DNA from 2 places in the Mesorhizobium sp. 1B3 genome. Region 1 is predicted to be linked to the other one. Evidence: predicted binding sites of a transcription regulator. Region 1 holds the regulator's gene; the other holds the start of a gene.

Region 1 (15,970 bases):
CGGCCTTCTGCGGCTTCGGCGCCTACACGACCGCGGTGCTGACGACAGCCTACGGCTTCTCGCCCTGGGCGACCCTGCCGTTCTCTCTCCTCGTCGGCGCGGCGGCGGCCCTGCCGCTCGGCCTGATCACCGTGCGGCTCTCCGGCCATTACCTGCCGCTCGGCACCATCGCCTGGGGGATTGCGCTTTATTACCTCTTCGGCCAGATCGAGTTGCTCGGCCGCTTCGACGGCATTTCCGGCATTCCACCGATCGAGCTCGCGGGCCATCGTTTCATCTCCGGCCAGTCGATCTATTATCTCATCTGGGCCTTCGTCATCGCCACGGCGCTTGCCGCCCGAAACCTGCTGGATTCCAGGGTCGGGCGCGGCATACGCGCGCTGCGCGGCGGCCGGCGCGCGGCCGAGGCCTTCGGCGTGGACATCGTGCGGGCCAAGCTGACCGTCTTCGTTCTTGCAGCGGTGGTGGCGGCATTGTCGGGCTGGCTCTATGCGCATATGCAGCGCACCGTCAATCCGACCCCGTTCGGCCTCAACATGGGCATCGAATATCTGCTCATGGCCGTCATCGGAGGGGCAGGCCATGTCTGGGGCGCCATCTTCGGCGCGGGCATCGTGCTCATCCTCAAGGAAGTGCTCCAGCGCGTCCTGCCCGGGCTTGTCGGCGCCACCGGCAATTTCGAGATGATCGTATTCGGCATCCTTCTGGTAGCAATGCTGCAATTCGCCCGGGACGGGCTGTGGTCCTTCGTGTTCAAGCTTTTGCCCAGCCGCGCCCCGGCTGCCCTGCCGGTCCCGCAAAGGGCGCTCCCCAGGCGCGAACCGGCGCCCGCGGGCACGCCGCTCATCCAGGTGCAGAAAGCGCGCAAGACCTTCGGCGGCCTCGTCGCCGTCAACGATCTGAGCTTCGAGGTCAAGGCCGGAGAGATCGTCGCTCTCATCGGTCCGAACGGCGCCGGCAAGAGCACGACCTTCGATCTCATCACCGGCATGCTCTCCCTCACAGGCGGCCGTATCGTCTTCGGCAACCGGGACGGAGAGCTGCGCCGGCCCGGCGCGATCGCCCGACAGGGCATCGCCCGCACCTTCCAGCACGCCAAGATCCTGCCGGACATGACGGTGCTGGAGAATGTCGCCCTCGGCGCGCATCTTCGCGGCAAGGCGGGTGTGGTGCGCAGCCTACTGCATCTCGAACGCGAGGAAGAGGGGGTGCTGCTGGCGGAAGCCGAGCGGCAGCTCGAGCGCGTCGGCCTCGCCGAGCACAGGGACCGGCCGGCCGGCGATCTCGCGCTCGGACAGATCCGTATCCTCGAGATCGCCCGTGCGCTGTCGCTCGATCCGAGCGTACTGCTGCTCGACGAGCCCGCAGCCGGTTTGCGTCACGGCGAGAAGCAGGACCTCTCGGCGCTTCTCGCCAAGCTGCGCGGCCAAGGAATGGCCGTGCTTCTGGTGGAGCATGACATGAGCTTCGTCATGGGGCTTGTGGATCGTGTCGTGGTGATGGATTTCGGCACGCTGATCGCCGAAGGCGTGCCGGCCGATGTGCGCCGGCATCCCGCGGTGATCGCGGCCTACCTCGGAGGCGTGGCGTGAGCGGCAAGCTTCTCCAGGTGAACGACATCCGCGTCTCCTATGGCCATGCCGAAATCCTGCACGGCATTTCGTTCGGGATGGATGCGGGCAGCATCGTCACGGTGATCGGCGCCAACGGCGCCGGCAAGACGACGCTTCTCAACGCCATCATGGGCGTCGTCCCCTGTTCGGGAACCGTCCTTTACCAGGGCCGCCCGGCGCCCCGCTCCGTCGAAGGCAGGGTTTCGGCCGGCATGTGCCTCGTGCCCGAACGGCGCGAGCTCTTCGCCACAATGTCGGTCGAGGACAATCTGGAGCTCGGCGGCTTCCTGCGCCGCGCCGCCGACCGCAAGGAGACGCTCGGCGAGGTGTATCAGCGCTTTCCCCGGCTGGCCGAGCGGCGCCGCCAGCTCGCCGGCACGCTTTCAGGCGGCGAGCGGCAGATGCTGGCGCTGGGCCGCGCGCTGATGAGCCGGCCGCGGCTCCTTCTGCTCGACGAACCGAGTCTGGGGCTCGCGCCGAAGATCGTCGCGGAGATCCTCACGATCGTTTCGGAGCTGCGCTCGTCCGGCGTCTCGATCCTGCTGGTCGAGCAGAACGCGCGGGCGGCGCTGGAGATCGCCGACGAGGGCCATCTCGTCGAGCTCGGCGAAATAAGGCGCTCGGGCCCGGCGGCGGAACTCGCCGTCGACCCCGCACTGATGGCAAGCTATCTCGGCGGGGAGTAGAAAGACATCCGCTATTGCAGCGCTGCGGCTGCGGCAGCTTCGGAACCGCCGGGCGGCCTGCCGCGATGACACGGAATGGATCCTCGGATCACCTTCGGCTTCGCTTCGCTCGCCTGCGGGTCCAGGATGACGATGTCATCTAGGCCGCCGCCAATCACAAACGTTGGCGATTGGCGTCAGCCTCAATGCGATCGTCATCCTCGGGCCGGCGCCGAGCGAAGCGATGGCGGCGTGACCCGTGGATCCATTCCGTTCCCTGGCGGCCGGCCACCCAACAGTGCAGAACCCGGCCGTCTTACTTCACCAGTTCGAACTTGCCATCCTTCGCGGTCAGCAGCACCACGGCGCGCTCGTCGAGACCGTAGTGATCGTCCGCCTTGTATTCGAAGACGCCCTGGCTGGCCGGGAACGGGCCGCCGCTTTCGATGGCGTCACGAAGGGCCGCCTTGAATTCCGGCGTGCCAGGCTCCGCCTTCTTCTTGGCCTCGGGGATCGCCTTCTTGAGGATCGCCATGGCGTCATGGATATGGGCGCCGAACTGGGTGCGGGTGCCCTCACCGAACTTCGCCTCGTAGGCGGTCACATAATCCAGCCCCTCCTTCTTGGTCTCGGAGGAATCCGGTTGCAGCTCGGCCACCATCACCGGTCCCGAGGCGAAGACGGTGTTGTCGACCGAAGCGCCGGCGATACGCAGGAAGTCGAAGGTCACCGCGCCGTGGGTCTGGTAGATCTGCCCCTTGAAGCCGCGCTCGCGCAGCGCAAGCTGAGGCAGCGCCGCGCCGGTGCCGGAGGCGCCGACGAAGACGGCGTCGGGCTGGGCGGCGACCAGCTTCAGAACCTGACCGGAAACGGACGTATCGGGCCGGGCATAGCGTTCCTCGGCGATGAGGTTCAGCCCATAGTCCTTGCCCATCGCCTTGAACTGGTTGACCCAGAGATCACCGTAGGAATCGGAGAAGCCGATATAGCCGACATTCTTCACCCCATCCTTCTGCATCCTGGCGAAGAGGGTGCGGGCGATGAGATCGGCGGCCTGCGGCAACACGAACGTCCATTTGGCGCCGGCGACATTGGGCGGCACCGGCGAGCAGGCGAGGTGCGGCGTGCCGGTTTCGGTCGCCACGCTGGAGACAGCGATGGATGCCGGAGTGAGCGCCGAGCCGATGATGACGTCGACCTTGTCGTCATTGGCGAAGCGCCTTGCATTGGTGGTCGCGACCGACGGGTCACCCGCGTCATCGAGCACGATGACGTTGAGTTTTTCGCCGTCGATTTCACTGGGCCACAGCTCGACGGAGTTCTTGAGCGGAATGCCGAGCGCCGCTCCCGGTCCGGTCGACGAGACGGTGACGCCGATCGTGACGTCGGCGCTGGCCGCCCCGGCCAGCAAGGGAAGCAAGAAGGTGGCGGCAGCCGCCGCGCGAATGAATCTTTTCATGCCAGTCCTCCCGATTGAGCGGATGGCGGCAGCCGCCCCCGCGCCAATTGTTATATTGTATAAGTATTATTCGGGAGTCAACGAGCCTCGCGAAGCGAGGTCGGATGAGGGGTTTTCGAGCGCCGGACAAGAAGGATCGTCTACGCCTCGTTGATGGCGTAGCCGGCGCCGCGGATGGTGCGGATGACGTCGGGCGCGCGCGGCGTGTTCACTGCCTTGCGCAACCGCCCGACATGGACGTCCACGGTGCGCTCGTCGATGTAGATCGTCTCGCCCCAGACATTGTCGAGAAGCTGGCTGCGCGAGAAGACGCGGCCGGGATGCTGCATCATGAATTCCAGCAGCCGGAACTCGGTCGGGCCGAGCTTGATCTCGCTTTTCTTGCGGTAGACGCGGTGCGACTCGCGGTCGAGCACGATGTCGCCCACCTTGAGCACGGTCGACAGCACTTCGGGCTTGGCCCGGCGCAGCAGCGCCCGCACCCGCGCGATGAATTCAGGCGTCGAGAAGGGCTTGACCAGATAGTCGTCGGCGCCGGTGGAGAGGCCGCGCACGCGGTCGCTTTCCTCGCCGCGCGCCGTCAGCATGATGATCGGCAGCCGCTCGGTCTCCGGCCGCATCCTGAGCCGACGGCAGAGCTCGATGCCGGAGACGGCCGGCACCATCCAATCGAGTACCAGGAGGTCGGGCACGTTTTCCTGAAGGCGAAGCTCGGCTTCGTCGCCGCGCGTGACGACCTCCACCTGATAACCCTCGGCTTCGAGATTGTAGCGCAGGAGAACGCAAAGCGGCTCCTCGTCCTCGACGACCATGATCTTGGGTGCAATCATCCGTCCTTGGCCTCCGTGGGCTAAGCAGGTTTCGAAAAAGTGGCCGACGTTTTTCCGACAGAAACCTGCTTGGAAGGGATTATTCGGCGAGCGCGATCTGCGATGTCTCGTCGAGCTTGGGGCGCTGCACCGGCAATTGCTCACCCGTCATCACATAATAGGCGTTCTCGGCGATATTGGTGACGTGATCGCCGATCCGCTCCAGATTCTTCGCGCAGAAGAGCAGATGCGTGCAGGCCGTGATGTTGCGCGGATCCTCCATCATGTAGGTGAGGAGTTCGCGGAAAATGGCCGTGTACTGGATGTCGATCTTCTCGTCGTCGGCGCGCAGCTTCACCAGCGCCTGCGTGTCGCGCGCCACATAGTGCTCGACCACGGCGTTGACCTGGACGAGCACCAGCGCCGACATCGCCTCGATGGAATGCGACAGCCCGCGCGGCATGACGCTCTGGCCGACCGCACCGACCCGCTTGGCGATGTTCTTGGCGAGATCGCCGACCCGTTCGAGATCGGCAGCCATGCGGATGGCGCCGACCACGGCCCTCAGATCCTGCGCCATGGGCTGGCGCTTGGCGATGATGGTGATGGCACGCTCGTCGAGCTCGCGCTGCTTGGCGTCCATCACCGCATCGTCGGAAATGACGCGCTGGGCGAGCGCGGTGTCGGAAGCGAGCAGTGCCTTGATCGAACCTTTCACCATCGCGCCGCCGAGATCGCCCATGTCGCGGATCAGCCGGTCGATGTGGCCGAGTTCCTCGTCGAATGACCTGACCGTATGTTGGGCCATGTTTACGTCCTCGTAAGTGTGTCCGCCGCAACCCGTCGCCGGCTCAGCCGAAGCGGCCGGTGATGTAGTCCTGGGTGCGCTTGTCGTCGGGGTTGGTGAACATCTTGTCGGTCGCCCCCTCCTCGACGAGATAGCCGAGATGGAACATGGCCGTGCGCTGCGAGACGCGCGCCGCCTGCTGCATGGAGTGGGTGACGATGACGATCGTGTAGTTCTCGCGCAGTTCGTCGATCAATTCCTCCACCTTGGCCGTGGCGATCGGATCGAGTGCCGAGCACGGCTCGTCCATCAGGATCACCTCGGGCGAGACCGCGATGGCGCGGGCGATGCAGAGCCGCTGCTGCTGGCCGCCGGAAAGGCCTGTGCCCGGCTCGGCGAGGCGATCCTTCACCTCGTTCCAGATCGCTGCCCGCTGCAGGCTGCGCTCCACGATCTCGTCGAGTTCGGCCTTGTTCTTGGCGAGCCCATGGATACGCGGGCCGTAAGCGACATTCTCGTAGATCGACTTCGGGAAAGGGTTGGGCTTCTGGAACACCATGCCCACCCGGGCGCGCAACTCGACCACGTCGATCTTCGGGTCGTAGATGTCCTCGCCGTCGAGCGTGATCGTGCCGCCCACCTTGGCGCTGTCGATCGTATCGTTCATGCGGTTCAGGCAGCGCAGGAAGGTCGACTTGCCGCAACCGGAGGGCCCGATGAGAGCCGTCACCTGGTTCTCGCGCACGTCGAGATCGACGTCGAACAGGGCCTGCTTGTCGCCGTAATGGACCGTGACCTTGTCGCCGCGGATCTTGATCGCTTCGTTCGGCGTCCCGGCCATCTTGTTCCTCACTGCTTCTTCGAGCTTGTTTTCCGTCATCACATTCATGGGGACATGGCTCCTTTTTACCAGCGCCGTTCGAAGCGGCGCCGCAGCACGATCGCCGTGATGTTCATCGCCATCAGGAAGATGAGAAGGATGATGATGGCTCCCGACATGCGCTCCACGAAAGCGCGCTCGGCTTCGTTGGCCCACATGTAGATCTGCACCGGCAGCGCCGTCGCCGGGTCGAGCGGCGTGGAGGGATAATCGGCCACGAAAGCGACCATGCCGATAAGGAGCAGAGGCGCGGTCTCGCCGAGGGCGCGGGCGAGCCCGATGATCGTGCCGGTCAATATGCCCGGTGCGGCGAGCGGCAGGACATGGTGGAAGACCATCTGCGTCTTCGAAGCGCCCAGGCCGAGCGCGGCCGAGCGGATCGACGGCGGCACGGCGGCGAGCGCGGCGCGCGTCGCGATGATGATGGTGGGCAGCGTCATCAGCGTCAGCACCATGCCGCCGACCAGCGCGGCCGACCGCGGCAGGCCGAGGAAGTTGATGAAGACGGCGAGGCCGAGCAGGCCGAAGACGATAGACGGCACCGCTGCCAGATTGTTGATATTGACCTCGATGATATCGGTGAGCCGGCTCTTCTTGGCGAATTCCTCAAGATAGATGGAGGCCGCGACACCGATGGGCAAGGCCAGCAAGAGCACGATCACCATCATGTAGAAGGAGCCGATGATGGCGACGCCCATGCCCGAGGTTTCCGGCCGGCTCGACGCGCCATAGGTGAAAAGGCCGGTGTTGAAGCGTCCGGTTATGCTGCCTTCGGCCTTGAGCTGGTTCATCCAGGCGATCTGCTGGTCAGACACCTTGCGGTTCGTTTCTGCGACGTCGAGATCGATCTGGCCCTTGAAGGCGGAGTCGATGTTCGCCCCGGCCAGTACCCAGACGTTTCGGGTCGTGCCGATGATCGAGGGATCGGCCATGACCATGTCGCGCAGCTGAGTGCGTACGCCGTCGGACAGAAAGCCCTTCAGCTTGCCCACCGCTGCCCTGTCGTCCGGATCGATGCCGAGCTTGGCGGCGAGCGCATCGCGGGCAAGGTTCGGATAGTTCGCCCTGATCAGCACGTTCGGGTCACTGTCGCGCTTGCCCTGTGGATCGATGGTCTTCTCGCTGAAGGTGATCGGCAGGTTGACCGAGGTCTGCCAGAAGGCGGTGTAGCCTTTCGACACGATCGAAGAGAGCATGATCGCCAGGAACAGGAGGCCGACCGAGATCGCCAGCACCCCATAGATCCGGAAGCGGCGTTCCGCGGCATAGCGGCGCTTGAGGCCGATGTCGCGGCGCGGCTTGGCGGTCGCCCCGGCGAATGTATCGAGCGGTATGTCGGTCATTCGTACTGCTCCCGGTATTTCCGCACGATGTAAAGCGCGACGATGTTCATGACGAGCGTGATCGCGAAGAGCGTGATGCCCAGCGCGAAGGCGACCAGCGTCTGCGGGCTGTTGAATTCGAGATCGCCCGTCAACTGGTTCACGATCTTGACCGTGATGGTGGTCATCGCCTCGAAAGGATTGAGCGTGAGATTGGCGGCAACGCCCGCGGCGAGCACCACGATCATGGTCTCACCGATAGCGCGCGAGGCGGTCAGCAGCACCGCGCCGACGATGCCCGGCAGCGCCGCCGGCAGGATGACACGCTTGATCGTCTCCGACTGGGTCGCGCCGAGGCCGAGCGAGCCATCGCGCATGGCGCGCGGCACGGCCGTGATGATGTCGTCGGAAAGCGAAGAGACCACCGGGATCAGCATGATGCCCATGACGAAGCCGGCGGTGAAGATGCTCTGGGCCTGGATGAAGGGCGAGCCGCCGGTCAGCGCCGCGCTCAGGTCGCGCAGGAAGGGCCCAAGCGTCACCAGCGCGAAGATACCGTAGACGATCGTCGGGATGCCGGCGAGCAGTTCGAGAGCCGGCTTGACCACGGAGCGGACGCGGCGCGAAGCGTATTCCGACATGTAGACGGCCGACATCAGCCCGATCGGCACGGCCACCAATAGCGCCACCAGCGCGATGTAGAGCGTGCCGGCGAGCAGCGGGATCAGGCCGAACTGGCCTTCGGTATTGCCGGCGCCGGCGGCTGCGAAGCGCGGATCCCAGACGGTGCCGAAAAAGAAGTTCGTCACGGACACGCGGCTGAAGAAATGCAGCGTCTCGAACAGCATCGACAACACGATGCCGACCGTCGTGAGGATGGCGATCATCGAGGAGCCGAGCAGCGCTCCGAGCACGACGCGCTCGACCTTGTTGCGGGCGCGGCCGCGCGGCTCGATCTGGCGGATGCCGAACGCGGCGCCCGCGATGGCGAGCAGGAAGCCGAGGCCAGCGCCGATCAGGCTGAGCCGGTCGCTCGTGCGGTTCGCCTCGACGGCGATCGGGATCATGTAGTCCTGGGTGTCGGGAGCGAGCGCAATGCCTTTGGCCGAAAGCAGCGGCTGCAGCTCGCCGAAGGTGCTCGGCAGCTTGGAAAGCGTCTCGCCGTCGAGCCTTCGCAGGCCATTGGCGAGGCTCCTGACCATGCCGAGCTCGAGAGACTGGTTGGCGATGGGGCTCTCGGCGGTGTGCTCGGGCAGCAGGCCCTCGACATGGGTCCGCATATAGACCGACGAGCCGATGCTCCACAGCACCAGGAAAATGACGGCGGGCACGGTGGCGAGCAGGAATGCCCACCAGCCGTGATAGTGGATGCGCGAATGCTGCTTCACGCCGGAACCGGCCTGGGACACGGCGCGCTGCCGTCCGACGACGAAGGCGACGATGCCGATGAGGGCGACGATGGCAAAGGCGTAGATCAGCGGCATCCATTACCCCTGAAAGGATCGGAAAGGAAAATGCGGCGCGGACATGATGTCCGCGCCGCAGGCCAAACTTACATGGTCTTTCCGGCGGTGAAGGCGTCGCGCTGTTCCTGACGCTCGGCGTCCGGAGCGGCGACCAGGCCATAGTCGGCGAGCGGGCTGTCCGGGCCGATCATCTGGTCGTCGAGGAAGAACTCGACATACTCCTTGAGACCGGGAACGACCCCGAGATGCGCCTTCTTGACGTAGAAGAAGAGCGGACGCGACACCGGATATTCGCCGGAAGAGATCGTCTCGGTGGACGGCGTGACGCCGCCGACGGTCGCCACCTTCAGCTTGTCGGCATTGTTCTCGTAGAAGGACAGGCCGAACACGCCGACGCCGGTCTTGTTGCTGTCGATGCGGGCGAGCGTCTCGGTGTAGTCGCCGTCGATGTCGACGGCCTTGCCGTCCTTGCGCACCGCCTTGCAAGCGGCCTCGGCCGCCTTCTCGTCGAGGCCCGAAGCCTTGGCCGCTTCGATACCGCCCGATTCCTCGCAGCCGGCGATCAGCAGCTTCTCTTCGAAGACTTCGCGGGTGCCGTGCTTCTCGCCGGGGATATAGGCGGCGATGTCCCAGTCGGGCAGGTTCGGATTGACCTGGTTCCACTTGGTGTTCGGGTTGTCCACGAGCTTCCCGTCGACCGCGACCTTGGCGGCCAGCGCCTTGTAGATGTCGGCCGGGGTCAGCGCCCAGTCCGGACCCTTGATATCGGTGGCGAAGACGATGCCGTCATAGCCGATCTTGACTTCCTGGATGTCCTTCACGCCGGCGGAGACGCAGGACTTCACCTCGTCTTCCTTGATCTTGCGCGAGGAGTTGGCGATGTCGATGGTGTTGTCGCCGACGCCCTTGCAGAATTCCTTGATGCCGGCGCCGCTGCCGCCGGATTCGACCACCGGGGTCTTGAAGTCGGTGAAGGTCTCGCCGAAGGTCTCGGCGACGATCTTGGCATAGGGCAGCACGGTCGACGAGCCTGCGATCTGCACCTGGTCACGCGCGGCGGCGTAACCGGCGGACGCGGCGAGCGCGAAAGCCGCGGCCGACGCCGTGAGGAGGAATTTGTTCATCTGGCCTACTCCTGTCCGGAATTTGTTGCCGACGCCTGACTTCAGCGTCCGGCCATGGCCAATAAGGGCGTTATGTAACAGTTCGATGACAGTTTTATGTCGCCCCGGTAAAGCTTCGCGGGGAAGCTTTCAAGGACTGGGTGATGGTTTCGCTTAAGTCGTTGAGAATGTAGAATATCGGACAGATAGCCGATTAAGAAAGTCCGCTCTCTTTGAAATTGCATCAGTCGCGGCTGGCCCCACCCCCCTCTGTCCTGCCGGACATCTCCCCCTCAAGGGGGGAGATTGGCAGCTTTGGTCTCGGCGCCTCTTCCGCAACGTCGAGGATTGGCGAAACCAGGCGGGGCAGCCAATCTCCCCCCTTGAGGGGGAGATGTCCGGCAGGACAGAGGGGGGTGCCTCGCGCCGACGCCCTACCCTGCCTTGCGCTCGCCCTTGCCTCCCGTCCACCGCTCGACCTTTTCGAGCAGCGCGCGGGGGCTGATCGGCTTGGGCAGATAGTCGTCCATGCCGGCGTCCAGGCAGCGCTCTCGGTCGCCCTTCAGCGCATGGGCCGTGACGCCGATGATCGGCACGTGCCCGCCCGAGACCGCCTCGGCTTCGCGGATAGCAGCCGTCGCCTGGAGCCCGTTCATCTCGGGCATCGACACATCCATCAGGATCATGCGCGGTCCGAACTCGCGCCACGCTTCGACGGCGCGGCGGCCGTTGTCGACGATCTCGAAGCCCAAGCCGGTATCGACGAGGATCTGGGTGAAGACGAGCTGGTTCACCTCGTTGTCCTCGGCCACCAGTATGTCGAGCCGACCGCTCGGCGTCGCGGCCTGCGTCTCGCCTGGCGTAGCTGGAGCGATGGAGGCTGCAGTTGCCTGCGCCGCCAGCCGCACGGGAATGGCCGGGGCGGCGCCGGCGCGGCGCTTCTGGATCACTGAGACCAGCGTCTCCAGGAGGATTGAGGCGCGAGCGGGCTTGATGAGATGCGCGTCGATGCCGAGACCGCGATAGGCGGCCAGCGACTGGTCGACCGATGTCAGCATGACGATCGGGGTGGCGGCAATCGATGGCGTCTCCCGGATCAGACGGGCGGCCTCCCCACCCGTCATGCCGGGCATCTGATAGTCAAGGATCACGCAGTCGACGGCGAGGCCGAACCGCGCCGCTGCCGCGAGTACTTTCAATCCTTCGGATCCGCTCTCGGCCGCGCAGGCGTCGAAGCCCCAGGAGGCCATCTGCTCGGAAAGGATCGCCCGGTTCACCTGATTGTCGTCGATGATGAGCACACGGGCACCGCTGACGTCGATCGGCGTCACACTCGCCTTTGCCGGCTTTCCGGCGTTAGGCAAGGCGAGGGTGAACCAGAAGGTGGAACCTTCTCCGAGCCTGCTCTCGACTCCGATCTTCCCGTCCATCAGCGCGACCAGGCGGGACGTGATGGCGAGCCCCAGGCCGGTCCCCTCGTGGCGGCGCGTCGAGGAGCCGTCGACCTGGCTGAATTTCTCGAAGACGAGCTGCAGCTTGTCTTCTGGGATGCCGATGCCGGTATCGGTGACGCGGATCTTGAGGCGCGTCGCGTCCGCCTCGCGCTCCCCGGTCACCTCGACCAGCACGTGACCGGCCTCGGTGAACTTCACGGCATTGCCGACGAGGTTGGTGATGATCTGCCGGATGCGGCCCACATCGCCGACATAAAGCCCGTGGAGCTTCGGCTCTACCCGCACGATGAGCTCCAGATCCTTCTCCTTGGCGCGCGCGGAGACGAGCGTGGCGACGTCCTCCACAGCCTCGGCGAGGTTGAAGGGCGCGGGATCCAGCACGAGCTGGCCGGCGTCGATCTTGGAGAAGTCGAGAATGTCGTTGATGATGGTGAGCAGCGCGTTGCCCGACTTCACGATGATGTCGGTGAAGGTCTTCTGCTTGGGGTCGAGATCGGATTTGGCCAGCAGCTCGGCCATGCCGAGCACGCCGTTCATCGGCGTGCGGATCTCATGGCTCATATTGGCGAGGAACTCGGATTTGGCGCGGTCGGCGAGCACGGCCCGGCTCTGCGCGTCGCGCAGCTCCTGCTCGCGGCGCTTGAGCTCGGTGATGTTGGTGGTGGAGCCGATGAGATATGGTGAGCCGTCCGACGCCACCATGGCGCTCTTTCGGGCGATCTGCCAGCGGATCGATCCGTCGGCCTCGGTGACCGTCTCCTCGATCTCCCGGGCCTCGCCGGTGGCGAGCACGGCGCGATCGCCTTCCATGAAGGCCTCGCCGTCGAAACCGAAGATCTCGGCATCGGTGCGGCCGATCGCCTGCTCCCTGGTGAAACCGGTGAGATCGCACCAGCTCTTGTTGACATAGGCGAGGCGAAGGTCCGGCCGCTTGGCGTAGATCGACACCGGAACGTTGTCGATGAGGCTCTGGTAAAGTTCGTTGGCGCGCAGGCTGTCCTGCAGGCGGCCTTCGCGTTCCTTCATCTCGGTGATGTCGTAATAGCAGACCAGCCGCTTGCCTTGGGAAAGCGCGGTCACCGAATAGATCATGGTGCGGCCGTCGGCTCTGGCGAATTCTCGCGGCGCGACGTCGCCGGCCCTGATCTCGCCGAGACGCGAGGCGACATAGTCCTCCCAGCGTTCGTCGTCGATGTCGTAGATGCCGTTGTGCCGGTTGATGTCCATCAGCGCCCGGAACGGCCTGCCGACGCCGACATCGTCCGGCGTGACCTTCCAGAGATCGTAGAAGGCCCTGTTTATGATGCTCGCCGTCATGTCCTTGTCGAGCAGCACGATCGCCATCGTCATGGCATCGAGCGTGCGCTGGAGATCGGCAAGCAGCGTGTCGCCGCCGGGCTCGTTTCCCTTGAGGGCCGCGACATCCGTAGCGATGGCGACGGTGCCGCCGTCCCGGGTCCGCGTCTCGCGCCAGACGACGCATCGTCCGTCGGCGAAGCGTGCCGTGGCCCGGGAGCGGTCGCTGCCCTGCCGCCGCGCCAGCGCCGCTTTCAGCCACTCGGCCTGGGACATGTTCTTGATATCCCAGATGCCGCGACGAAGCCCCGCCTGAACGAGATCGCGATAGCGAGTGCCGGGCCGGATGACATCCTCTAGCCCCGGATGCATTTCCACCATCGCCTGGTTGAAAAGCACGAGCCGATCGTCCGGGTCGTAGTAGCAGAAGGCGTCCTGCAGCCCGTCGAGCGCGTCGGCGAGCAATGCCGCGAGGCCGCCAGCGCCTGCGACCGGTTCCGTCTCGCCATGTCCTCCCGGCATGAGGGGTGGTTCTTCACCCGCCATACCTCGCCCATCCCGCAATGCCATCGGCAGAGCCCCCTCGGTCGAGCCAAGTCTGGAGCGGACTGTGCCCGAGAAGCCTTAACGATGGGCTAACCATCGCGGCGTCGCGGAGAGCAGCCGGCTAAATCTCACGTGCCGGCTCTCACGGGGAAAAACCGGCCGGGACGTGCCCGACCGGTTGCCCCCATGGGAACGGACTGACGGTTGGGGAGGGACAGCCCGTCCTATCGTATCAGGGACGAAGCCACGCTGGAGCGCTGCGAGTGTTTCGCCCTGGGTCCCATGCCGGTGGGACGACGCCACAATGACGGGAAACCGTGATGGTGCCGTGACGGCACCGTGAAAGGCCGGCCACCTGCGCCGGCGGGCGGGAACGGCCGAACCGTTTGCACGTTGAAGAGGATGCAAGCGGAAAATACCTCTGTGAAAACTATTCGCGAGACCATTCGGCGCGGTGCTCCCCGGACAGGAGACGAAGCCCGCCAGCTGATGGCCGTGGTGCGCGAGTGTTTTCCCGCCGCGCCGGCGGAATGGGAGGGGCGCCTTTCCACCGCGCTCACCGAAATCCTCATCGGCGCGGTGCTTCACCAGCCAACCTATGAAGCGCGCGCCCAGGCGATGGGAGCGCTCGACGCGATGGAGCGCGACCTCAGAAAAACGTGATCCAAGAACTTCAACGAGCAGCGCGCGGCCGATCGGACACGCAGGGGCGCTCTATGGCCTTGAATCCGTTGAATTGGGCCGAGGCCCGCATTCGTTAACGATCGAATCGAGTTTCCGGCCAAAACCGGTGGCCCAATCGGAATGCCCAAGTTTGCGCTGGTCAGCCGGAACGATTTGCGTATGATCCGTTGCGGGGACGTAAGGCGTTCGCGTTTCGGAGGTGCCCTCCATGGCATGTCTGGCGGAGAAATCCTTGATTGTGTCCGACGAGAGCGAGACCGTCTCTTCGGTGCTCTCCGGTTACCAGGCTGGCGACATCGTCTCCACCGCCGCGCTTCTCAGGGACATCAGACAGCGCCTTCCCGGCAGCCGCATGACGGACGAGGATCTCGTCGGGCTGATCCTGCAAGGATTGTCCGGCAAGGCTCTCGGATTGAGCTTCGACCACCGCACCGGCTAGACCGTCGAAAGTTGGGCCGCAACGCCTACACGGGTGCAGCCTGGATCTTCTCGATCAAGAACACGATGCCGTCTCCGCTCCGCTCCGTGGCCTTGAGGCGATCGCCCATCTCGTTGAGCAGATTAGGTATATCGATGATCGCCATTGGATCGGTGCAGTGAACTTCGAGCCGCTCACCCGGTTTCATGCCCTTAAGCGCCTTGCGGGTCTTCAGCGCGGGCAAAGGACATTTCAATCCGGTCAGGTCGAGCTTTGTGATCGTCATGATGCCGTGCACGATGCCGGACCGGTACCGGATCGTCAATCGACACGAAGCGCCGCCGAGGCCGGCTGCTATCGGATTCACACTTTCCTGCACGGTTGCCTGGCGGCCAATCTTTTGCAGATAAACGTCGCGCGTGCGCCAGAGGGGGACCTGCCAAGCAATGGGGAAGGACTTTTTCAAATGTGTGGAGCCTCAGAGAAGGCTTGCATAGGCGAGGAACGGGACGGTATGGCCTGGCTCGACGCGTGTCGTTTTCTCCCCAAGCTCGACGAGACCATCCGTCTCCACCAGGGATGACAGCAGGCCCGCGCCCTCGCGTGGGAATTTGACGACTTCGTATGAGCCGTTTTCGTGCCGGCGCAGGCTCGCCCGTACATATTCTCTCCGCCCCTCCTTCTTCTTGTACGAGAAGGCCGCGCGCACGAATGCGGGAACGAGGGGCTGCTGTCGCGCCCCCGCGAGTGCGAGGATCGCGGTGCGCGCGATATGGGCAAAGGTCACGAAGCTGGCCACCGGATTCCCGGGAAGTCCGATGAAAGCCGTTCCCCCGATAACCCCCATGGCGACCGGCCGGCCGGGCTTTATGGCCACACGCCAGAACACGAGCTTCCCCACGCTCTCGACGGCGCTCTTGACGTAGTCGGCCTCTCCGGTCGAGACCCCTCCCGAGGCCAGTATCAAATCATGTTTCGGGGCGACTTCGCTCAATGCATCCGCGATGCGCCTGCTGTCGTCGGTCAGAACACCGAGGTCGGTGATCTCGCAGCCCAGCCTCGTAAGCATGGCCATCAGCATGAAACGGTTCGAATCGAAAAGCTGCGCGGCTCCGCGAACGCTTCCGGGCGCGACGATCTCGTCTCCGGTCGAGAAGATCGCGACGCGTATCTTCCGCCGCACCTCGATTTGCGTCATGCCGAGAGCCGCGGCCAGCGCGATATCCTGCGGGCGCATGGCTTGGCCCGCTTGCAGGCCCACCTTCCCCACCGGGATATCTTCGCCCGCCGGCCGAACATTGGCGCCCCTTTTCAGCCCGGGCGGAAGAACCACCCTGCCGGCATCGTCGAGGCGCACGTCTTCCTGCATATACACCGTATCGGCCCCATCGGGCATGGGCGCGCCGGTAAAGATGCGCGCCGCCTGTCCAGGCGCCACGGACAGGCCCCTCGCCATCCCGGCCTGGAT
Region 2 (15,970 bases), on a different contig from region 1:
CCCGCGGCTGTCGGGCGGGCCGCGAAGGAACCATCTGTCCGACTTTGGGACTGAAAACACAATTGGACCATGATCATAGCCCACTGGCGCATCGCGTCGGCAAGCCCATCGGACTATAGACGAATCAACCGCGTTCAGGCCGCACCCGAATGTCCACCATTCGCCCGCTGATTCCGCTTCTGGTCGCTGCAGGCTTCCTGCTCGGCGGCAATGGGCTCCAAGGCACGCTGATCGCGCTGCGCGGGGCACAGGAAGGCTTTTCGCCGGGCGTCATCGGCTTCATGGGAACGACCTATTTCGCCGGTTTCCTGCTCGGTTGCCTGGCGATCACGCGTATCATGAAGGCCGTCGGCCATGTCCGCTCCTTTTCCGCCCTGGCGGCGATCGCCTCGGCGGGAACCCTGATGCTCGTGCTCGTCATCGATCCGATGATGTGGTCGGCGATCCGTTTCGCCACCGGCTTCTGCTTCGCCGGGCTGTTCACGATCATGGAGAGCTGGCTGAACTCGGGCGCATCCAATGACGGTCGCGCCCGGTTGCTCGCCGTCTACCGCATCATCGACATCGGCTCGGTGACGGGCTGCCAATTCCTGATTCCCGTCTTCGGCGCTGGCGGCTTCACCATTTTCGCGATCATGTCGATCATGATCACGCTGTCGCTCGTGCCGGTTTCACTCGGAGACCGCACCAATCCGAAACCGCCAGACGATGTGAAGCTCGATCTCGCAAGGGCCTGGCGCATTTCTCCCCTAGCCGCGATCGGATGCATCGCAGTTGGTGTCACCAACAGCGCCTTCCGCACATTGAGCCCGGTCTATGCCGAACAGATCGGCATGTCGGTAGCCGACGTTGTCACCTTTGTGAGCGTCGGAATCATCGGCGGCGCCATCATCCAGTATCCGCTGGGTTATCTGTCCGACCGGTGGGACCGGCGCAAGGTGCTGCTCGTGACGACGGCCTGCGCAATGATGGCGGCGCTCGCCCTGGCGTTCCTGGCAGGGAGCAACGTCGTCACCAATTTCGCCTTGGTCTTCATATTCGGTTCGTTCGCCATGCCGCTCTATTCACTATCAGCGGCGCATGCGAACGACCGCGCGGACAAAGGAGAGTTCGTGCTGGTCAATGCAGCACTGATGCTCTTTTATTCCGTCGGTGCGATCGGCGGCCCGTTCGTCGCAGCCGAAATCATGGAGCAGTTCGGCCCCTCCTGGCTCTTCATCTTCAGCGCTTTCGTCTACGCCGTCTTCATCGTCATCATCTTCTACAGGATGGGTGCACGCCCGCCGGCGAGCCGGCGCGGGCGTTTCATTGCGCTGCTGCGCACCTCGACCGTTTTCGCTCGCCTGGCCCGACGCAACGGTGACGGCGACAAGAAGGGCTGAGGGGGCGAACGCCCGAGCCGCCGTCAGGCGGATTCCACAGGCTTCGGCTATTTCTTGGTCCTGGCTGGCTTGACGACGGCGATCTGTGCTGAAATGGAGACAGGATACCATTTCGCCAAAGATTTTCATGGAATTGATAACAACACAGAAAGAACTCGAAAGCGTCGTTGCCGAACTCGCAAACGCGGACTTCGTCACCGTCGATACCGAATTCATCCGCGAAACGACGTTCTGGCCGGAGCTGTGCCTGATCCAGATGGCCGCCCCCGGCGTGACCGCCCTCGTCGACCCCCTATCACCGGCGCTCGACCTGAAGCCATTCTTCCAACTGATGGCCAACGAAGCCGTCACCAAGGTGTTCCACGCGGCGCGCCAGGATATCGAGATCATCTTCCATCTTGGCGGGCTGATCCCGCATCCAGTCTTCGACACGCAGGTCGCCGCAATGGTCTGCGGCTTCGGCGACAGTGTCTCCTACGACCAGCTCGTCCAGAAGATCACCGGTGCCCATATCGACAAATCCTCACGCTTCACCGATTGGCGCCACCGGCCGCTGTCCGAGAAGCAGCTCTCCTATGCGCTCGCCGACGTGACGCATCTGATCGACGTCTACGCGTATCTCAAGGCAGAGCTGGAGCGCGAAGGCCGTGCCCATTGGCTCAACGAGGAGATGGAGATCCTCACCGCCCGCGAGACTTACGATCCGCATCCCGAGGACGCCTGGAAACGTCTCAAGATGCGGCTGCGAAAGCCCCAGGAGCTCGCCATCGTACAGGCCGTGGCAGCCTGGCGTGAACGCGAGGCGCGGGAGCGCAACGTGCCGCGCGGCCGGGTGTTGAAGGACGATGCGATCTACGAGATCGCTCAGCAGCAGCCCCGCGACGCGGCCGCGCTTGCCCGGCTGCGCACCACGCCGAAAGGCTGGGAACGCTCGTCGACCGCGGCATCGCTGCTCGCGATCGTCAACGCGGCGCTGGAAATCCCGAAAGAGCAGATGCCCAAGCTGCCAAGGCCGCAGCAGGTCCCCGAAGGGTCGAGCGCGGCAGCCGAGCTGCTCAAGGTGCTGCTGCGCCTGATCGCCGAGAAAGAGGGCGTTGCGGCGAAGGTGCTGGCATCCGGCGACGACATCGATCGGATCGCCGCCGAAGGCGAAGCGGCCGACGTGGGGGCCCTGCATGGCTGGCGGCGCGAGGTGTTCGGCGAGCAGGCGCTGAGGCTCGTGCGCGGAGAGCTTGCGCTGCGTTTCGAGCGGCGCAAGATCGTAGTCTTCGAACCCAGCACCTGACGGGTCGCTCAGTCCCCGACGACCAGTTCCAGGCTGCGCCCGGTGAGCTTGGCGAGCTGCGCCAGCCGTCCGGCGGGCCGCTCCCCGTTCAGGCCGGCATGCGCCTTCGGAATCACCAGTGCCAGTCCGCCTCCGGGACGCTCTTGCCATTTCAGCGTCGGGATGACTCCAGGCATCGATGCCGAAAATAGATAGGCGACGCGCAGCACGGCACCGAGCAGCCTCGCCCGCTCCACGTAACGCGGCGTGGCCAGCATCCGCATTTGCGGAGAAATGGCGTCATCGAACACGCCTTCGTGCCGGAAGAGATTGGCGAGCGCAATGAAGGCGCGGCCCGGATGATCGACGCCGATGAAGGAGGCGTGGGCGATGATGTTGAGCGACTGGGTGCCACGATATTCGGGATGTGCACGCCAGCCTATGTCGGCAAGCAGGCATGCGGCGCGCCGGTAGCGCGCCTCGTCCTCGGTTTCGCTGATGCCGAAAGCCTGGAATGTCGTGCCGGTCCACTCGGCCAATTCATGGGCATGGGTCGCCGACCTCGCTCTTAGCACCGCCAGTTCCTCGGACGCGGAAATGAGCGGATCCTTCAACTGCTCCTGGCGCGGCAGGAGTGAGAACAGGAAGCCTTCGCGCACACCGAGCGCCGATATGATGATCTTGGAGGGCTTCTGCGCGGCGATGATTTCCTGCAGCACGGCCGCCCCATAGGGCAGCAGCGCGCGGCGGCTCTTCGAGACACGTTCGATGCCCGTCATCTTCTCGATTTCACCGCGTGCGACCTGCTTCAGAAAGTCCGCCGATTTCTCGACGTCCATCTCGTAGTGGTGCATGACGGCGAGCGGATAGTCGATCGCGCTCATATGGAGGCGTGCAAGGTTTCGCCACGTTCCACCGACCGCATAGAATGGCCGTCCCTCTCCCCCTTTCAGGAGCTTCGCTCTCGTGAGTTCCTTGCGGGCGATACGGCTCGCCATTGCCGGCGAGTTCTTCGACATGTCCTGGAGCCGCAGCCCGCCCAGAGGCAAGGTGATGCCGTCGCCTATGACTTCTCCATCGATGTCCACCAGCTCGAGGCTGCCACCGCCGAGGTCCCCGGCGATGCCGCTGGCCGGGTGAAAACCGGAGATTACGCCGAGCGCAGAATAGAATGCCTCCTCGCGACCGCTGAGCACCCGGATCTCGGTGCCGAGGATCTCCTCGGCGCGATGGATGAAGTCCATGCCGTTCTGCGCTTCGCGCGCCGCGGCGGTGGCGATGACATAAAGCTGTTCGGCGCCCGCCTGTTCGGACAGGGCGCGGAAGCGGCGGAACTCCTCGACGGCCCGCTTGACGGCCTCGGGATCGAGTTTGCCGGTCGTCACGATGCCGCGACCGAGGCCAGCCAACATTTTCTCGTTGAACAGGATGGTGGGCGAACGGGCTATGCCTTCATAGATAACCAGGCGAATCGAGTTCGACCCGATGTCTATGACGGACAGCGGCCGACGATCCTGAAGTCGGCCCTGAGAATTTGCGATCATACTTTACCGGCTGTTTGCGCTTTTTTCTGCCGCTTGAATTGCGCTATGCGCTTGGGGGCATGGGATTTCAGGGCGCCGCCTCGCCCGGAGAGGCTCGGATTCGTCATGAAATATTCCTGCGCGTTGAACGGTTCTTCGCCCTCGTCCGGCACGACCCGGCGCGAGGTTCCATCTGGCAATACTTCGAAACTTTGCTGATTGTCCATCACGTTTCCGAGCATGATCTGCCCGAGCACCTGCTCATGCACGGTCGGATTGGTGATCGGCACCAGCGTCTCGACCCGGCGGTCGAGATTGCGCGGCATGATATCGGCCGAACTGATGTAGACGATCGCCTCGTCGGATGGCAGGCCATGGCCGTTCCCGAAGCAGTAGATACGGCTGTGCTCGAGAAAGCGGCCAACGATGGATTTGACGCGGATGTTCTCCGACAGGCCGGGCACTTGGGGCCTGAGGCAACAGATACCCCGCACCACCAGGTCGATTTCGACGCCGGCACTGCTGGCCTCGTAGAGCGCGTCGATGACGATCGGATCGACGAGCGCATTCATCTTCATCCAGATACGGGCCGGACGGCCTTCGCGCGCGTGTCTCGCCTCGTCTGCGATATGCCCCAGGATACGGCTTCTCAGCGTGAAGGGAGAGATCGCAAGCCGCATTTCCTGTGCCGGCTCGGCATAACCGGTGATGAAGTTGAAGATCTGCGCGACATCCCGGGCGATCGCGGGATCGGAGGTGAAATAGGAAAGGTCGGTATAGATACGGGCGGTGATCGGGTGGTAGTTGCCGGTCCCCAGATGCACGTAGTTGCGCAGGCGCTGGTCCTCGCGCCGGACCACCAGCGACATCTTCGCATGGGTCTTCAGTTCTATGAAGCCGAACACGACCTGCACGCCGGCGCGTTCGAGATCGCGGGCCCAGCGTATGTTCGCTTCCTCGTCGAAGCGCGCCTTGAGTTCGACCAGCGCGGTTACCGACTTTCCCGCCTCGGCCGCGTCGATGAGGGCACGCACGATCGGGCTGTCGTTCGACGTGCGATAAAGCGTCTGCTTGATCGCCACCACATCCGGGTCCGCGGCGGCCTGACGCAGGAACTGCACGACCACATCGAAGGATTCGTAGGGATGATGGACGATTATGTCCTTCTCCCGGATCGCGGCGAAGCAATCGCCGCCATGCTCGCGGATGCGCTCTGGAAAGCGGGGATTGTAAGGGGTGAACTTCAGATCGTCGCGAGCCACCGCTACGATCTCGGAAATCTGGTTCACCGCCAAGGGTCCCGTCAGCACGCTGATGCGTCCTGCCGAAACGCCGAGTTCGCCGGCCACGAAACCGCGCAGCACCTCCGGCATGACGTTGTCGAACTCGATGCGGATCACCGAACCACGGCGCCGCCGCTTCAGCGCCGTCTCGAAAAGGCGCACGAGATCTTCCGCTTCTTCCTCCACCTCGATGTCGCTATCGCGGATGATGCGGAAGGTGCCGGATCCCTTGACCTCGTAACCGGGGAAGAGCTTGCCGATGAACAGATTGACCGTCTCTTCCAGGGTGATGAAGCGCACGCTGTCCTTGCGATCGGGCAAGCGGATGAAGCGTTTCAGCGCGACCGGCAGGCGCAGCAGGGCCGTCATCTCCTCTCCGTTCTTGAGATGACGCAATTGCAGCGCGATCGAGAAGCCGAGATTGGGGATGAAGGGGAACGGATGCGCCGGATCGATGGACAGGGGCGTGAGCACGGGAAAGACGGCTTCAAGGAAGTGACCTTCCAGCCAGGCCCTGTCGTCGCGCGACAGAGCGTCCGCAGCAACGCTCTCGATGCCTTCGGCCTTCAGCAACTCCATCAGATTCGAGAGGATCTTCTGCTGGTCCTCCTGCAGCCGCTCCACTTCCTCCAGCACCTTGTCGAGCTGCTGTTCGGGTGTGCGCCCATCCGGGCTTTTCATGGCGATGCCTTCGCGAACCTGGCCGGCGAGGCCGGCTACGCGCACCATGAAGAATTCGTCCAGATTGGTGGCCGAGATCGACAAGAAGCGCACCCGCTCGAGGAGCGGATGGCTCGCGTTCTGCGCCTGTTCGAGCACCCGACGATTGAACTGGAGCCAGGAGAATTCGCGATTGACGAAACGGTCCGGATTGCCCTCCGGATCGCCCGGCGCGGCTGCGACGGTCACGAATTCGGTCTGGACAGGCTTCAGTTCGGTCATCTCTTACAGATCCCCTCGCCGGCACTTCGCGATCCGGCCGGCATTTACGCGCAATCTATCTCCTGGCAGCCTTTTGCGACAGTTTGATTTCACACGGCTTGCATTGAATGCTCAGATGATACAAACCGGCGGCAAAGTTCCGATCGCGCTCCGCGATCATTCCCGGAGGTTGACATGGCCGGTGGCTCCATACCGCATTTCCAGAACGATGCCGGGCACGCCGTCATCGAGATCGGCGTCAAGGAATTCATGTGCGTGGGCGCCAATCCGCCATTCGACCACCCGCATGTCTTTCTCGACATGGGCGCCGACGCGGAGAAGGTCTGCCCCTACTGCTCGACCCTGTTTCGCTACAACCCTGCCCTGAAAGCCAGCGAGACGCGTCCGGACGGCTGCCTGTATCTCGACCGGGCCGCCTGATCCGGTCTTCGTCGCGATGACACGCTCCCGGCGCATCATCGTTGCCGGAGCGGGTATTGCCGGCCTCACCGCGGCACTCGCCTTCGCAGCCGAGGGTTTCGACGTCGAAGTTTATGAACGCGCGCCGAGGCTTGAGGAAACCGGCGCCGGTCTTCAACTGTCGCCAAATGCCACGCGCATCCTTGCCACGCTCGGCGTTCTCGACACGCTTTTGCCGGACGCCGTCGAGCCCGCGGCGGTCGTGCTGCGGGATGCGCGGACCCTGTCCGAGGCGGCTCGCGTTCCGCTCGACAAGGCCAGAGAACGCTGGGGCGCGCCCTATCTCGTCGCACACCGCGCCGACCTGCAGAGCGCCCTGCTCTCCCACGTCCTTGGCCATGGTCGTATCCGCCTCGTCACCGATGCCGAGGTGAACCATATTGCGGTCGAGCTCGGCGAGGTGGCCGTATCGATCCGGCGAAACGGCCTGAGCGAGAGAGCGAGAGGCGACCTTCTCGTCGCCGCCGATGGCGTGTGGTCGTCGATCCGGGCGCTCACCGGAGGCACAAGCACTTTTGCGGGCGACCTTGCGTGGCGCACCACGCTGCAGGTGGGCAGCCCGGCGGGAGAAGCCTTCGCACGAATTGCAGCCGCCAATCTCGTTACCGCCTTCATGCATTCTTCGGCGCATCTGATCGCCTATCCCATGCGGGGTGGCCGATCGATCAATCTTGTCGCCTTGACGAGAAACGTCGCCTTGAAGGGCATCGCGCCGGCCAAGGCTGATCCTCGCCTATTGGCGGACGACCTGCGCGGAACCGCTTCGGCGATCGCGCGCCTTCCGCATGAGGCCGGGCCATGGACGCTTTGGCCCCTCCATACTGCGGACGCTGCCTCGTGGACATCCGGCGGCAGGCTCGCGCTGATCGGCGACGCCGCTCATGCAATGACACCCTTCGCGGCGCAAGGCGCCGCGATGGCGATCGAGGATGCCGCAGTGCTCGCCAAGCTCGTGGCGTCCATGCCCGACGATCTGCCGAAGGCTCTGGAACGCTACGAGGCGTTGCGCCGCCCGCGCGTCGCGAAAGTGGCCCGGCGCGGCGCGTTCAACCGCTTCACCTGGCATGCATCGGGGCCGATCGCGCTGGCGCGGAATTTCGTCCTCAAGGTGCTCCCGTCCGAAAGGCTCGCATCAGACCTCGACTGGCTCTATGGCTGGAGCGTAGCCGATGCAGCGCAGGAACCGTGGGACCCGCAGCCCCATCACATTTCATGAGGTGTTTCCCCGGACGCTGCCTCGTCAAGCTGCGGTCGGATAGTCGATATAGCCTTTCGCGCCGCCGCCATAGAACGTAGCCTTGTCAGGTACGTTCAACCCGACATTGTGCCTGAACCGGCCGACAAGATCGGGATTGGCAATAAAAAGTTTTCCGAACGCGACCAGATCGGCGTAGCCTTCCCCGACGGCTTTTTCCGCCAGTTCCTTGTCGTAACCGTTGTTCACCAGCCAAGCTCCGTGTCCCCCCGACTTGCGATAGGCGGCCTTGAACGCGGCGTAATCAAAAGGCTTGTCGCCTTGCTGGAAATCCCTTGCGCCGCCCGTCGCCCCTTCGACGACATGGAAATAAGCCAACCCACGGCGGCCCAAGCCGGAGGCCACGTGATCGAAAAGAGGCTGCGGTTGCGGATCTGAAGCATCGTTGGCGGGTGTCACCGGTGAAAGCCTGATGCCGGTGCGGCCAGCGCCGACTGCGGCCGCGACCGCGTCCACCACCTCGAAGAGAAAGCGGGCCCGGTTCTCGATCGAGCCGCCATAATTATCCGTGCGGTGGTTGCTGCCCGACCGCAGGAACTGGTCGATCAGATAGCCGTTGGCAGCGTGGATTTCGACCCCGTCGAATCCCGCCTCCTCGACTGCTGCCTTGGCGGCCCGCCGGTAGTCATCGACTATTCCCGGGATCTCGCCCGCATCGAGCGCTCGTGGCTCGGATGTCTCAGCGAACTCGCCGCTGCCGTCCGGCTTGATCAGAAAGGTCTTGGATTTCGCGCGAATGGCCGACGGGGCTACAGGTTTGCCACCGCCGGGTTGCAGCGAAGTATGCGAGATGCGGCCGACGTGCCAGAGCTGCACCACGATCTTGCCGCCCGCTTGGTGGACCGCGTCGGTCACGCGTTTCCAGCCTGCAAGCTGCTCCGGTGTATAAAGTCCAGGCACATCGGCGTAGCCTTGTCCCTGCTGGCTGATAGCCGTGGCTTCGGTCACGATGAGACCGGCCGTGGCGCGCTGCCGGTAATAGGTGACGGAAATGTCCCCCGGCACTGCATTCGGCGACCGATTGCGTGTCAATGGAGCCATGACGATCCGATTCGCAAGCGTGAGATCCCCGGCCTTCAGCGGATCAAAGAGAGTCGTCATGAGAATGCCTTTCATGCATGGATTAACGCGGCTATTTGCCTTGCCGGCGTCTCCGCAAATCGCTTCGACCGAAGCCAAGATCTCGAATGCGCGTTCGGGCCTAGCCGTTCCCGAAAGCATTCCTAGTTCAGCCTGCGTCGAAAAGGGAGACAAACCTTTCCATCTTCGTCACGGCTCGGAAAACACACCTCCCGCATCTCGTTCCCAATTGGGCGTTTGTTGCAGGTCGACAGACTTGGATGGTTCTACTGAACGCTCGCTTGCCAAATGAACCGTTGGAGCACCCCGGAACGTGGCACGTCCATTCGGAGCTCACACCGTTCAATCCCTCGGGTTCAGCTGCATTTGTGCGGCGCTAGCTGATCCCAGGGAACCGCGCAATGGCTCAGTGCAGGATCTGGCTGAGGAAGAGCTTGGTCCGCTCGTGGCGGGGATGGTCGAAGAACTCGGCCGGCGTGTTCTGCTCGACGATCTGGCCGGCATCCATGAAGATCACCCGATTGGCGACCTTGCGGGCGAAACCCATCTCGTGCGTCACGCACAGCATGGTCATGCCCTCCTCGGCCAAGCCCACCATCGTCTCCAGAACCTCCTTGATCATCTCAGGATCGAGCGCCGATGTCGGCTCGTCGAACAGCATGATGCGCGGGTTCATGCACAAGGAGCGGGCGATCGCAACGCGCTGCTGCTGGCCGCCCGACAATTGCCCGGGATATTTGTTGGCCTGCTCGGGTATCTTGACCCGCGTGAGGAAATGCATGGCGATCTCCTCCGCCTGCTTCTTCGGTATCTTGCGGACCCAAATCGGCGCCAGGGTGCAGTTCTCCAGGATCGTCAGATGCGGGAACAGGTTGAAGTGCTGGAACACCATGCCGACCTCGCGACGGACCTCGTCGATCTTCTTGAGGTCGTTGGTCAGTTCCTTTCCGTCGACGACGATCTTGCCTTTCTGATGCTCCTCCAGCCGGTTTATGCAGCGGATCAGTGTCGACTTGCCCGAGCCCGATGGGCCGCAGATGACGATGCGCTCGCCTCGCATCACCGTCAGGTTGATGTCCTTCAGAACATGGAATTCCCCGTACCATTTGTGCATGCCGGCGATCTCCACCGCCACCTCGGTGTCGGAGATCTGCATCTTCGATCGGTCGACCTTGATCTCGTCCGCGCTTACGGCGTTCTCGGTTGCCATCGTTGGTTCCCTTTGGATGTTTTTTGTTGTTTTACGTCATCTACGATAGCTCGTATCGAGCCGGCGCTCCATGAAAATGGAGTAACGCGACATGCCGAAGCAAAAGATCCAGAACACGAATCCGGCAAAGACCAGTCCTGTCATCGGTGTCTGAGCCGTAGCCCACGCCGTATCCGAGAAGCTCTGGCGAACGATACCGAGCAGATCGAACATGCCGATGATCGAAACCAGGCTGGTATCCTTGAACAGGCCGATGAAGGTATTGACGATGCCGGGTATGACCAGCTTCAGCGCCTGCGGCAGGACGATCAGCCCCATCTTCTGCCAATAGCCCAGGCCGAGCGAGTCCGCCCCCTCATACTGGCCCTTGGGGATCGCCTGCAGCCCGCCGCGGATTACTTCCGCCATATAGGCTGAAGCGAACAGCGCCACGCCGATCAGCGCCCGCATCAATTTGTCGAAGGTCGTGCCCGGCGGCAGAAAAAGCGGCAGCATGACGCTCGCCATGAACAAGACGGTCACCAGCGGCACCCCGCGAACCGTCTCGATGAAGACGACCGAAAACATCTTCACCACAGGCAACTTGGATCGCCGGCCGAGCGCCAGGATTATGCCGAGCGGCAGCGAGACCGATATGCCGACATAGGAGAGGACCAGCGTGACGAGCAGTCCGCCCCACAGCGCGGTCTCGACATGCGCCAGGCCGAACCAGCCGCCCACCAGCAGAATGAAGGCTACGACCGGAAACACGCCGAAGAATAGGATAGCGTTCAAGCCCTTGTACGGAATACGCGGGATGAGCAGCGGCACCAGCAGGGCAACGAAGAGAATGCCGACGAGGATGACGCGCCAGCGTTCGTCGACCGGATAACGGCCGAACATGAACTGCTCGAACTTCGCCATCACAAAGGGCCAGCACGCGCCCGACCAGCCGTCCGGCTGGATCCCCCCTTGCGCGACGGTGGCGCAGAAGGTGCGGTCCGTGCCGATCCATGCAGCATTGAAGAACGCCCAGTCGAGGAATGGTGGCAGGATGAAGGCGACCAGCAGAAGTCCCAACACGGTGAGTGCGGCGTCCCACGGCGAGGCGAAAAGATTTTTGCGAAGCCAGGCCGGCAGCCCACGCTCGCCGCGCGGCGGCTTCTCGATCGCGGCCATTTCGGTGCGCACGTATGAGAGATCACGCATCGCTGCCTACCTCTCCACCAGCGCCATCCTGGCGTTGAACCAGTTCATGAAGGCCGAGGTCAACAGGCTCAGCCCCAGATAGACCACCATCCAGATCGCGACGACCTCGATGGATTGCCCCGTCTGATTGAGGATCGTGCCGCCGACGGCAACCAAGTCGGCATAGCCGACGGCGATCGCGAGCGATGAATTCTTCGTCAGGTTAAGATATTGGCTGGTAAGGGGCGGAATGATGATGCGCAACGCCTGTGGCACGATCACCAGCCGCAAGGCTTGCCTCGGCCGCAGGCCGAGCGCCAGGGAAGCCTCGGTCTGCCCCTTGCTGACGCCGAGGATTCCGGCCCTGACGATCTCGGCGATGAACGATGCCGTGTAGAAGGACAGGGCCAGATAGAGCGCGATGAATTCCGGCTTGATCTGGAAGCCGCCCGTCAGATTGAACGTGCCCTTCTGCGGATATTCGATGGAGAGTGGAAAACCGGCGGCAACGAAGGCAAGCAACGGCAGCCCGACGATCAGGCCGATGGAGGTCCATAAGACCGGGAATTGTTGGCCTGTTGCCATTTGGCGGATGCGAGCCCGCCGCGCCACGAACCAGGCCATGGCGACGCCGAGAGCCAGCCCGACCAGGAGCAGCCATGATCCAGGTTCCCAAACCGTCCTCGGCAGAAAGAAGCCGCGGCTGTTCAAATAGGAGTCGAAGGGCAGCGCTATGCTGTCACGCGGCAGCGGCAGGACCGACAGGACCCCCAGATACCAAAAGAAGATGACGAGCAGTGGCGGAATGTTGCGGAAGACCTCCACATAGACGGTGCAGATCTTGCGAATGAGCCAATTCTTCGACAGGCGGCCGATGCCGACGAGGAAACCGACGATCGATGCGGTGACGATGCCGGTGACGGCGATCAGGAGCGTGTTCAGCAGGCCGACCACCAGCGCCCGGGCAAAGGTGGAATCGGAAGAATACTGGATCAGCGTCTGGCTGATGTCGAAGCCGGCCCGCCCGCGCAGGAAGCCGAAGCCGGAAGCGATGTTGGCGCGCCTCAGATTCTCGAGTGTGTTGCCGACGATCCAGTAGATGAAGATGACCAGCGCGGTGAAAACGAGGATCTGATATATGAGGCCGCGGATCCTCGGATCGTTGAGCAATGGAACCCGCGCGGGTTCGTCATGCCGGATGGTTTCGTGTGTCGCCATCGGTCCTCCCCCCTTCTATGCGGGAACCGGAAGGCGCATACCGCGCCTTCCGGTGTCGATCTTGCGATCAGCGGATCGGGGGCGCGTACTGCAGGCCGCCCTTGGACCATTGGGCGTTGATGCCGCGGGCAATTTTCAGCGGGCTGGCCGAGCCGATGTTGCGCTCGAAAATCTCGCCGTAGTTGCCTACGCCCTTGACGATGTTCACGACCCATTCGTTCCCCAGGCCCAGGTCGGTTCCGATCTTGGTGTCGGCCTCCTCGCCGAGCACGCGTTTTACCTCGGGGCTGCCATTGGCCTTCATTTCCTCGACATTTGCTTGAGTGATGCCGAGTTCCTCGGCGGTCAGAAGGGCGAAATGCACCCATTTGACGATGTCGAACCATTGGTCGTCACCCTGCCGGACAGCCGGCCCGAGCGGCTCTTTCGAGATGATCTCGGGAAGAACGACGTGATCGTCCGGCGCGGCAAGCGTCAGGCGGATCGCGTAAAGGCCGGACTGATCGGTGGTGTAGACATCGCAGCGCCCGGAATCATAAGCCGCATTGACCTCTTCGAGCTTCTCGAACACGACCGGATTGTACTCCATCTTGTTCGCCTTGAAGTAGTCGGCGAGATTGAGTTCGGTCGTCGTGCCCGCTTGTACGCAGACGGAGGCGCCGGAAAGCTGCAGAGCCGAGTTGACGCCCGGCAGCTTCTTGGCGTTGATCATGAAGCCCTGGCCGTCATAGTAGTTGATGCCCGTGAAATTGAAGCCGAGCGCGGTATCGCGGCTGATCGTCCAGGTCGTATTGCGCACGAGCACATCGATCTCGCCCGATTGCAGCGCGGTGAAACGCTCCTTCGCGGTCGTCGGGGTGTATTTCACCTTGTTCGGATCGCCGAAAATGGCCGCGGCGATCGCCTTGCAATAGTCGACATCGAAACCGGACCATTCGCCCTTGTCATTCGGTGCCGCGAAGCCAGCCAAACCGGTATTGACGCCGCACTGCACGAACCCTTTGGCCTTGACGTCGTCAAGTGTCGCGCCGGAAGCGACCGAAGCGCTAAGTGCCAGCGCAGCGACGCCCAGCATTCCTGTCAGAACGTTTTTCATACCCACGACCCTTTTCTTTCTCTTTTTCCGGAACCAAGCCCAGTTATCGGTGCGGAAGCAGCATCCTGCTCCGGTTATTCGGAGCCTTTATTTATACTTGCAAAAACGGTGCCTGTGCTCCCCTCCCACTCAACAAATTGCATCGAAAGCGATTATTCGGCTCTGGTCAAGTACGAAAGCCCGAGCTGGCCCAACAGGCGCCAAGCAGCCTCGTCAAAGGCCAACAGCCGGGCGAAATCCGTGCAGCGGGCGCTTAATCAATGAGCCAGCGGGCTATTTTTTCAACAGCCCGATCACGGAGGGGAGCAGCTTTCCCTCCTGCAGGCGGAACACCACGCCGCGCGTCGCGAGGAATCGCGCGAGCGCGAGGGTGAACAGCACGCCAAGCAGGAAGCCCGTCATGACATCCGAGGGATAGTGCGCGCGTGCGGCGATGCGCGTTGCGGAAAAGAACAGCCCGGCCAAAATCAGCAGAACAGTGAAGCGGGGATACCAGAGTATCAATATGCCGGTCACGGCCCCGACGGTCGTGGAATGGCCGGAGGGAAAGCTCGCGAAGGCGTAGCCCACCGAAAAAGGCTCGAAATGAAAGGCGCCGTGCTGCTCGAAAAGGATCGGCCGTGCCCGCCCGAAAAAGATCTTCAATATGTTGACGAGGATCCCCGACAACGCGACTGCCGCGAAGCTGAAACCAGCCTGTCCGAAGAGCATAGCCAGGCGCGAACGCCCACGCATGCCCGCTCGTGTCCAGTCCGCGAAGCCGGCCAGAAGGAAGATCGCGGCCGCCGGCACCAGATACCATTGCGAGCTTCCCACATCGGTAGCGTGGGCCATCCAGCCGATCCAGGCCGCGTCGCTTGCGCGCACGAAGGCCGTGACACCGGCATCGGTCAACGCCGCTGCCGCGGCGAGGATCAGGCCGACGAGCGCAATAAACGTCATCTGAGGCGTCCAGACCTTGCCGCCGGGAACGTTCGGCCTGTTCCAGAGACGATAGTGAGCACCGCCAATTGCAGCAGCGAAACGGCGATGCGGGCCCGACGCCGTTTCGCCTTTGACATGCGCTGCGCGGCTCCCTCGGCCCTTGCCGGGTTTCCGTCCCGGTTGCGCTGTCGAGGGCTCCCCCTTATGCGTAGCTTTTTTTGGAGACAGGTTGGGCTTCATGGCTAAGAGCGAAAACGTGAGCAAGGGCATCAACACGCGTCTTGCCCATATGGGCAACGATCCACACGCCTATTTCGGATTTGTCAATCCGCCGGTGGTGCATGCATCGACCGTGCTGTTCCGAAGCGCCGAAACCATGGCGAACCGGAACCAGCGTTACACATACGGGACGCACGGCACGCCGACAACCGACGCGTTGGCTGCGGCGATGGACGAACTGGAAGGGTCGGCCGGCACAGTGATCGTTCCCTCGGGTCTCGCGGCCGTGGTGCTTCCAATGCTTGCTTTCCTGTCGGCGGGCGACCATGCATTGATAACGGACTCCGTTTACGCCCCCACCCGCAACTTCGCCGACACTATGCTGAAACGCTTCGGGCTCGAGATCGAATATTACGATCCGTTGATCGGTGCCGGCATATCGGCGCTCATGAAGCCGAACACGAAGGTGGTCTTCACCGAATCGCCCGGCTCGAACACTTTCGAGATCCAGGACATTCCCGCCATAGCCGACGCCGCCCACGCCGGCGGCGCGGTCGTTCTGATGGACAATACCTGGGCGACTCCGCTCTATTTCAAGGCGCTGGATTTCGGGGTCGACGTATCCATCCACGCCGCCACCAAGTATCCGGCCGGCCACTCCGACGTGCTGCTGGGGACGGTTTCGGCCAATGCCGCCTGCTGGCCGAGGCTGCACGATACCTTCCGCGCCATGGGTTGCTGCGCGGCGCCGGACGACGTCTATCAGGTTCTGCGCGGTCTGCGGACGATGGGGGTGCGCCTGGAACGTCACCAGGAAAGCGCCCTCGATATCGCCCGCTGGCTGGAGCGGCAGCCCGGCGTGGCCCACGTCCTCCACCCTGCCCTGGAAAGCCATCCTGGGCATAAGCTTTGGAGCCGCGATTTCGCTGGCTCGAGCGGTATCTTTTC

Evidence for each region. The regulator PhoB, encoded in region 1, activates phosphate uptake and scavenging genes when phosphate is short. The targets are predictions, from matches to a motif close to TGTCATNNANCTGTCAT.
Region 2: ACCO56_RS10680 (RNA degradosome polyphosphate kinase) is a predicted target of PhoB. The motif match lies at 6,470-6,486, and genes of this name have one in related genera.

What each region holds. Positions count from the first base shown of each region.
Region 1 covers NZ_JBJHDO010000024.1:21,689-37,658, reverse strand. Annotated here, with positions in the region: gene ACCO56_RS32570 (branched-chain amino acid ABC transporter ATP-binding protein/permease) at 1-1,592, shown strand, start outside; gene ACCO56_RS32565 (ABC transporter ATP-binding protein) at 1,589-2,299, shown strand; gene ACCO56_RS32560 (ABC transporter substrate-binding protein) at 2,595-3,737, opposite strand; gene phoB (phosphate regulon transcriptional regulator PhoB) at 3,878-4,567, opposite strand; gene phoU (phosphate signaling complex protein PhoU) at 4,647-5,354, opposite strand; gene pstB (phosphate ABC transporter ATP-binding protein PstB) at 5,398-6,222, opposite strand; gene pstA (phosphate ABC transporter permease PstA) at 6,240-7,556, opposite strand; gene pstC (phosphate ABC transporter permease subunit PstC) at 7,553-9,019, opposite strand; gene ACCO56_RS32530 (PstS family phosphate ABC transporter substrate-binding protein) at 9,088-10,125, opposite strand; partial or broken gene ACCO56_RS32525 (response regulator) at 10,539-12,596, opposite strand; partial or broken gene ACCO56_RS32520 (PAS-domain containing protein) at 12,630-13,376, opposite strand; gene ACCO56_RS32515 (hypothetical protein) at 13,824-14,063, shown strand; gene ACCO56_RS32510 (hypothetical protein) at 14,317-14,523, shown strand; gene ACCO56_RS32505 (sulfurtransferase TusA family protein) at 14,549-14,869, opposite strand; gene ACCO56_RS32500 (molybdopterin molybdotransferase MoeA) at 14,981-15,970, opposite strand, start outside.
Region 2 covers NZ_JBJHDO010000003.1:341,297-357,266, forward strand. Annotated here, with positions in the region: gene ACCO56_RS10665 (MFS transporter) at 150-1,382, shown strand; gene rnd (ribonuclease D) at 1,510-2,667, shown strand; gene ppx (exopolyphosphatase) at 2,676-4,190, opposite strand; gene ACCO56_RS10680 (RNA degradosome polyphosphate kinase) at 4,187-6,394, opposite strand; gene ACCO56_RS10685 (zinc-finger domain-containing protein) at 6,569-6,814, shown strand; gene ACCO56_RS10690 (FAD-dependent monooxygenase) at 6,831-8,069, shown strand; gene ACCO56_RS10695 (alkene reductase) at 8,094-9,209, opposite strand; gene ACCO56_RS10700 (amino acid ABC transporter ATP-binding protein) at 9,595-10,398, opposite strand; gene ACCO56_RS10705 (amino acid ABC transporter permease) at 10,435-11,586, opposite strand; gene ACCO56_RS10710 (amino acid ABC transporter permease) at 11,593-12,783, opposite strand; gene ACCO56_RS10715 (amino acid ABC transporter substrate-binding protein) at 12,851-13,879, opposite strand; gene ACCO56_RS10720 (phosphatase PAP2 family protein) at 14,153-14,821, opposite strand; gene ACCO56_RS10725 (cystathionine beta-lyase) at 15,042-15,970, shown strand, end outside.